2 regions of the Sporosarcina beigongshangi genome follow, and region 2 is predicted to be linked to the other one. Evidence: predicted binding sites of a transcription regulator. Region 2 holds the regulator's gene; the other holds the start of a gene.

Region 1 (4,218 bases), on a different contig from region 2:
CGGAACGGCGCTTGCAGAAGCAGGAAATCTTGCGGCAGGTCACACACGTCGAAAAAAACTTCTTGTTTCTGAAACTGTACATCCAGAATCACGTGATGTTGTGCTATCTTATGCGTCAGGCCAATCAATTGAAGTCGTGACGATTCCGCAAAAAAATGGCGTGACAGATATGGCAAAGCTAGAAGAATTGATTGATGAGGATACAGCGGCTGTTCTTGTACAATATCCAAACTTCTTCGGTCAAATTGAAGATATTCAAAAAATTGGTGAACTAACGCATGATAAAGGTGGATTATTTGTTGTATCCTCTAACCCACTAGCACTTGGCGTACTGACACCTCCAGGTAAGTTGGGTGCTGATATTACAGTGGGAGATGCACAACCATTCGGTATTCCGGAAGCTTTCGGTGGACCACACTGTGGTTATTTCGCTGTAACGAAAAAGTTAATGCGTAAAGTTCCAGGACGTCTTGTTGGAGAAACGACTGATGACGAAGGACGTCGTGGTTATGTATTGACATTACAAGCACGTGAGCAGCATATTCGTCGTGATAAAGCGACATCTAATATCTGTTCAAACCAAGCGTTGAACGCATTGGCGGCTTCTGTTGCGATGACTGCACTTGGTAAAGTCGGTGCACAGGAAATCGCTTACCAAAATATTGTTAAAACACGTTATGCCAAGGATGCATTTGAAAAAGCTGGTTTTGAAGTCTTATTTGGCGGTGCTCATTTCAATGAAATCGTCGTTAATTGCAAAAAATCGGTTAAAGAAGTCAATGCACACCTCTTCCAGAAGGGGATTCTTGGTGGATATGATTTAGGCTTGACGTACCCGGCATTTGCCAATCACGCGTTGATTGCTGTGACTGAACAACGTACAAAAGAAGAAATCGATGCACTTGTGCAGGAAATGGAGGCCCTTCATGCATAAAGATAATCAGCCGTTAATTTTCGAACTGACAAAAGAAGGACGAATTGGTTACAGTCTTCCAGAACTAGATGTACCTGAGTTGGATCTGTCAGATTTATTGCCAGCGGGATTTATCCGCGAAGAAGCAGCAGAACTTCCAGAGGTTTCTGAGCTTGATATTATGCGCCATTACACAGCGTTGTCTAATCGTAACCATGGTGTAGACACAGGATTTTACCCGTTAGGATCTTGTACGATGAAATATAATCCGAAAATTAACGAATCTGTTGCACGATTCCCTGGATTCGCCAATATTCACCCATTGCAAGATGAGTCGACTGTACAAGGTGCAATGGAAATTTTGTATGATTTGCAAGAGCATCTTGTTGAAATTACAGGAATGGATGAAGTAACACTTCAACCAGCGGCTGGAGCACATGGTGAATGGACAGCACTGATGATGATTCGTGCATTCCACGAAGCAAACGGTGACTTCCACCGTACGAAAGTGCTTGTTCCAGACTCTGCACATGGAACAAATCCAGCATCGGCAACGGTTGCAGGTTTTGAGACCGTGACGGTGAAGTCAAATGAGCATGGACTTGTTGATCTTGAAGACTTGAAACGTGTAGTTGGACCGGATACGGCGGCATTGATGCTGACAAACCCAAATACGCTTGGACTATTTGAAGAAGACATTCTTGAAATGGCTGAAATCGTTCACGCTGTTGGTGGGAAATTGTATTATGATGGTGCAAACTTGAATGCAGTTATGTCTAAAGCACGCCCTGGCGACATGGGCTTTGATGCGGTTCACTTAAACTTGCACAAAACATTTACAGGTCCTCACGGTGGTGGCGGTCCAGGTTCTGGTCCAGTTGGTGTCAAAGCAGACTTGGCTCCGTTCTTACCAAAACCAGTGCTTGTGAAAAAAGACGATGTGTATACATTTGATTACAACATCCCACAAACGATTGGTCGCGTGAAGCCGTTCTATGGTAACTTTGGTATTTACCTTCGTGCGTACACGTACATTCGTTCAATGGGGCCAGATGGCTTGAAAGCTGTTACGGAATATGCGGTATTGAATGCAAACTATATGATGCGTCGACTTGAGCCTTACTTTGACCTGCCATATAACCGTCATTGTAAGCATGAATTTGTTCTTTCTGGGCGTCGCCAGAAGAAATTGGGTGTGCGTACACTTGATATGGCAAAACGACTGTTAGACTTTGGTTATCACCCACCAACAATCTACTTCCCACTAAATGTTGAGGAAGGCATGATGATTGAGCCGACAGAAACAGAGTCAAAAGAAACACTCGATGCATTTTGTGATGCGCTCATTCAAATCGCAAAAGAAGTTGAAGAAAACCCTGAAATCGTTCAAAACGCACCACATACGACGGTCATCAATCGTTTGGATGAAACGAAGGCGGCACGTCAACCTGTATTGCGTTATACAAAATAAGTTTGATTTAAAAAAGCACAGCCTTGCGTTGTGCTTTTTTGTCGTATTTGTGACTAAAAGTTCACATCCTTACTCTTTTCTTGTGATAAATATCACAAGTGCTATCCCGTCGTAGCACTATGCTAATGGTGTAGATATATTGCAAGATACATCATGACTAAAGGGAGCGTTTAAGATGATATCTGTCAAACAAGAGCTTAATTACGATGTGAATCCGTTTATTGTTATATGGGAAGTGACACGAGCCTGTGCACTGAAGTGCTTGCATTGTAGGGCGGAAGCTCAATATAAGGCTGACCCTCGTCAATTGTCATTTGATGAAGGAAAAAAACTAATTGATGAGATTGCTGGCATGGATAATCCACTGTTTGTTTTTACAGGTGGAGATCCATTGATGCGTCCTGATTTATTTGACCTTGCAAAATATGCGATTGATGAGAAAGGTCTTCCGGTTTCCATGACGCCGAGTGCAACACCAAAAGTTACGAAGGAAGCGATTCAGAAAGCGAAAGATGTTGGGTTATCGAGATGGGCATTTAGTTTGGATGGTTCCTGCGCGGAAATTCATGACCACTTCCGGGGAACGAAAGGGTCCTATGATCGAACGATGAAAGGGATTGAGTATTTAAAAGAATTAAATATCCCGATCCAAGTGAATACAACCATTTCAAAATATAATCTCCATGATCTTGAAGCAATTGCTGAAAAAGTGAAAGAGATGGGAACTGTACTGTGGAGCACGTTCTTCTTAGTACCAACAGGACGCGGTATGGAAAAGGATATGGTGAGCCCGGAAGAGCATGAGGAAGTGATGAAATGGTTGTATCAAATTCAACAAACAATGCCCTATGGTGTGAAGACGACTGAAGCACCTCATTACAGACGCGTGTTTCACCAAGAAAAGGAGAGGTTAGGCGAGAGCGGAATCGCAAAACGCTCCGATTTATTAGGACGTGCACCAAAATTTGTGAATGACGGAGATGGTTTTGTCTTTATTAGTCATACGGGTGATGTCTATCCAAGCGGCTTTTTACCAGTAGTTTGTGGCAATGTTCGTGAACAGTCACTATCCGAAATTTATCAAAATTCACCTGTTATGAAGCAATTACGGGATAAGTCTTTATTAAAAGGCAAGTGCGGCGTATGTGAGTTTAAGCATATGTGTGGCGGTTCACGTGCAAGAGCTTATGCGATGACGGGAGATTATTTAGAAAGTGATCCATCCTGCTCATATATTCCAAAGGCGCTTCGCTAAAATGCTTGATTCCGAAAGGTGGATGCTAAGTGGAAAATACGAAAAGGAAGATTATTATTGTAGGTGGCGGTATTACAGGGCTAAGCGCTGCTTTTTATACAAAAAAATATTTTGACGAACGACAAATTCCTATTGAGCTAACAGTAATTGAAAAAAGTCCGTCTTTTGGTGGGAAAATAAGAACGTTGCTTCGTGAGGACTTCATTATTGAAAGGGGACCAGAGTCTTTTTTAGCACGCAAAATGCCGATTATGACTTTGGTTAAGGAATTGGGCCTTGAAGATGAACTAACGGCGACCAACCCACAAGCTAGAACGAATTATATTGTACATAAAGGGAAATTGCATAAAATGCCGCCTGGACTAATGCTAGGTATTCCGACACAATTGACACCTTTTATGAAGACGGGGCTAATATCGCCGTTAGGAAAAATTCGAGCAGCCATGGATTTATGGTTACCTAAAAAGAAAGGAATGGAAGATGAGTCACTCGGTCATTTCATCCAACGGCGTTTAGGAAAAGAAGTGCTAGATCGCATTACTGAACCGCTACTGGGTGGTATTTATGCGGGAGATACGC
Region 2 (4,218 bases):
AGCACGCGTCCAGTACCTGCCGCAATGACTTTTCCTTCTTGCGGTTTCTCTTTCGCGGAATCCGGTATTACAATACCGCTTGATGTTTTTTCTTCTGCCTCGATCAATTCGATTAAGATACGGTCACCTAATGGTTTCAACAAGTGAAACAACCTCCTCAAAGTAATTTCATGTTTTTAGCACTCGATAGATGTGAGTGCTAATACATTTCTTATCATAATGAACATTTGCATTAATTGCAAGTGAAATACAATCAAAATCCTAGACATCTGCCGGAGGCTTAACTTGAATCAACGGGAAGTTTGAACTCCCTCATGATTCAAGTCAAACATTTCTCTTTGCTTATCTGACTTTAAACAGATAAAATGGACTTCATCCACAGTTGAAAGGGTGGCATGCTTGAAAAACTGGATAATCTCTTTATGGCTCTTAGTAACCTATGCAGCCATGCAATTTGGTAGTATCTTTTTAGGGCAAGGCTTGTTTGACCACTTTCCCTGGGATGAACAATACAATGAAAAAGCTATTGCTTATCGTGCGAGTGCTTGGTCACTATTCATCAGTAATGCGTTGGCTGCCGTTGTGTTCTTATGGTTCATCTTGCGCAATAAAAAATTCTTACATGTTTTCAAAGTAAAAAAATCTACAACCGGCAATGCGATTCTTTGGGGAATCCTCGGTTTCTTCCTTGTTATGGGCGGACAGATGCTCGCGGCTATGATTGAGAGCTTGTTTGGCATTACACCGGGATCTGATAATACGGCCATACTCAGTAACATTGCAAAAGTATCTCCCATCATTATTATTTCAATCGTAGTGTTTGCACCATTCCTAGAAGAAATTGTGTTTAGACGTATTCTTTTTGGTGGAATTTATCAAAAAACGAATTTCTGGATCGCAGCCATTGCCAGCGCCCTCGTTTTCGCGGCAATGCATAATGAATTTGAGCATCTATTGATGTACATGGCACCGGGGCTAATTTTCTCCTATTTGTACTACCGAACAAAACGACTATTGACACCGATGATTGCCCATCTACTTATGAACGGCTTTGTCGTCATTGCCCAACTAAAATTCGACGATATTCAAAGGTATCTCGATGAGCTGAAACGTTTGAAACAAGCTATGTTCATATTTTTCTACTAAAAAAGTCTTTCAACCGAATACTTCCGGTTGAAAGACTTTTTTAGTTTACTCTTGTTGCCCCATCACTTCGTCAATTTGTCGCTGTTGCTCTGCACGTACTTCCTCTAACTTCCGCTGTTGTTCTGCTTGTACTTCTTCTGCCTCACGTTGCTTTTCTGCCTTCAAATATTTCCGATAACCAAATCGGGATATGAAAATACTAATTTCATAGAGCGCAAACAATGGCACGGTCACGAAAAGATGAGATAACAGATCCGGCGGTGTAATGAAAGCTGCAATAACAAACAATGTGAAATAGGCATATTTACGAATTTTCACCAGTGTCGCTGGATCCAAAATACCAAGTCTTGTTAAAAACAGCAACACAATTGGTAATTGGAAAATGATGCCGAACGGAATAAGTAATTGGAACAAAAACGAAAAATATTCATTAATACCGATTGTTTGCGTGATGCCTAAATCTGAAGATAAATTCATCATGAACTTCATCACATAGGGTAACAGGACAAAGTAGGAAAACGAAATCCCCCCGACAAATAGGAAAAACGTAAACGGAATATAATTTAACGTGGCACGCCGCTCTGTTTCATGCAATCCCGGCGAGATGAACGCCCATAACTGATACATAATAACCGGTGAAATAATAATGACTGCAACAAAAATGATCACTTTCAAGTAAATCATAATAGGATCGAGCACATTGAACGCGTTAAGCGTCGTACCATCAACTAATCCGTCATGTTGCAAAAACTGAAACTGCAAAAATTGAATGATTGGCTTGGCGATAAAAAATCCGCCTATTATTGCAACAACAAAGAAAACGACGATAACCATCAGCCGTTTTCTAATTTCATCTATATGTTCAATGATTGTTAAGTTTTTTTCTGCCATTGGACAAACATCCTAACTTACTTCACTTCTTCTTTCTTCACTTCCACTTGCAATACTTCTGCTTTCTTGTCTTCTACTTTCTTCACATCGTTATCTTCTACGAGACCTTTCGTCGCGTTTTTAAATTCACGCAATGAAGAACCGAACGCCTTTCCAATCTCAGGCAACTTCTTTGGACCGAAAACAAGCAACGCAATAATTGCGATAATTACTAAACTCATTGGACCTGGCATCTCAGACACCTCCCTCGTAGTAGAAGGACTAGACCATCCCTCTTTATGCTATCCATTTTACACGAAAACAGCTTGTATTACTATTATTGAGCCATTATAATTGTGAATTTTTAACGTCATTTTTCATGAAATAAATAAGGGTCTGTAGCTCTACAGACAAATCAATCGTATGGACACGCACCTCATCAGGTGCTGTCAGACGGACTGGCGTAAAGTTTAAAATCCCTTTAATTCCCGCCTTTATCAGCTTATCGGTGACATCCTGTGCCACACGAGAAGGTACCGTCAAAATGACAAGATCAATGCCAAGCTCGACAATTTTTTCACTAATTGTATCTGGGTGAAATACAGGGATGCCGCTCAACATTTTTCCCTCTGCCGGCGCTTTCGGGTCAAACGCTACGACAATACGTGTATTATGGTTTTTATGAAAATTATATTTTAAAAATGCACTGCCTAAACTACCCACGCCAATGAGCGCGACATCCGTTCCTTCATCCTGATCGAGGATTTGACGGAAAAATTCGACAAGATAATGTACATCATAGCCATACCCTTTGCGACCAAGCGCTCCAAAATGGGAGAAGTCTCGTCGAATTGTAGCTGCATCGATTTTCATTGCTTCACTTAATTCACTAGAAGACACACGTTTCTTACCCAAATTCGCGAAGTTTTGAAGAAATCTATAATATAGAGGCAACCGTTTGGATGTCGCCTGTGGTATTTTCGGCGTTTCTTCTATCATTGTAATCCTCCTGAACCTACTCATTCATTACACCTTAGCATAATCGTATCCGAACTGAAACCGATTCTATCGTACAGTAGATACTGAATGTTGTAAAGTCAACCGTTGCACGCTTCGCACCATTCCATTAAACTGAAGAGGAATAGAGGTGCTCACTATGATTGTTTTACAAGTGAACGGACTGACAAAATCATTCTCAGGAACCGATATATTAGAAAATGTGCGACTTGAAGTGCAACACCGTGACCGCGTTGCACTTGTTGGACGTAACGGAGCAGGCAAGTCGACACTCCTTAAAATAATTGCTGGTGAAATGACAGCTGACTCGGGCGATTTAATCATCCCAAAAGACGTAAGAATTGGTTATCTTGAACAGCATAGCGGCATCGACTCTGCCTTGTCTGTTTGGCAAGAAATGATGACCGTTTTCGAACCGCTTCATAATATGGAAAGACGGCTCCGGACGCTTGAGCAACAGATGGCTGACCCAGCAGTATACGACAACTCGACAGACTATGAACGGGTGATGTCGGAATATGACGCCCTGCAAATCGAATTCAAGGATTCTGGCGGCTATCAGTATGAATCAGACACACGCTCCGTCCTACACGGTATGCGCTTTTATCCCGATGATTATGAAAAAAGTGTTAGCCTTCTATCTGGGGGGCAAAAAACCCGATTGGCACTCGCTAAGATGCTGTTGAGTAAACCAGATCTTCTTATCCTTGATGAGCCGACAAACCATCTTGATATCGAAACACTTGGCTGGCTGGAAAAATACCTCGTTTCCTATGAGGGAGCCATTCTAATTGTTTCGCACGATCGCTATTTCTTGGATGAAATCGTGACTGTCGTCTACGAAGTATCCAGAAGAAAAGTAGCCAAATACACAGGAAACTATAGTGCCTATCTTGACGAAAAAGCCAAGAATTATGAACGTGATCAAAAGCTTTTCGAAAAGGATATGAGTGAGAAAGCGAAACTCGAGGATTTCGTCCAACGCAACATTGCTCGTGCGTCGACCTCTAAAATGGCAAAAAGCCGTCGGAAGTTGCTTGAACGAACAGACTGGATGGATTCGCCTGATGGAGATGAAAAATCGGCTAGCTTTAGCTTTTCTATTGATCGCCCAAGCGGCAATGATGTGCTAGCTCTCGACAATGTCTCGATCGGCTACAACGCTTCTCCTGTTTCTACAGGCAT

What was found. The regulator Rex, encoded in region 2, represses fermentation and respiration genes when NADH is low (regulators of the CRP and FNR family bind a similar motif). The targets are predictions, from matches to a motif close to TTGTGAAATATTTCACAA.
Region 1: the regulator Rex is predicted to act here: its motif matches at 2,465-2,482, upstream of R2B77_RS00650 (TIGR04053 family radical SAM/SPASM domain-containing protein).

Annotation. Positions count from the first base shown of each region.
Region 1 is NZ_JAWLIR010000002.1:30,926-35,143, reverse strand. It holds gene gcvPA (aminomethyl-transferring glycine dehydrogenase subunit GcvPA) at 1-934, shown strand, start outside; gene gcvPB (aminomethyl-transferring glycine dehydrogenase subunit GcvPB) at 927-2,384, shown strand; gene R2B77_RS00650 (TIGR04053 family radical SAM/SPASM domain-containing protein) at 2,560-3,639, shown strand; gene hemY (protoporphyrinogen oxidase) at 3,669-4,218, shown strand, end outside.
Region 2 is NZ_JAWLIR010000055.1:1,806-6,023, forward strand. It holds gene groES (co-chaperone GroES) at 1-143, opposite strand, end outside; gene R2B77_RS16775 (CPBP family intramembrane glutamic endopeptidase) at 400-1,146, shown strand; gene tatC (twin-arginine translocase subunit TatC) at 1,192-2,037, opposite strand; gene R2B77_RS16785 (twin-arginine translocase TatA/TatE family subunit) at 2,055-2,270, opposite strand; gene R2B77_RS16790 (redox-sensing transcriptional repressor Rex) at 2,365-3,015, opposite strand; gene R2B77_RS16795 (ABC-F family ATP-binding cassette domain-containing protein) at 3,173-4,218, shown strand, end outside.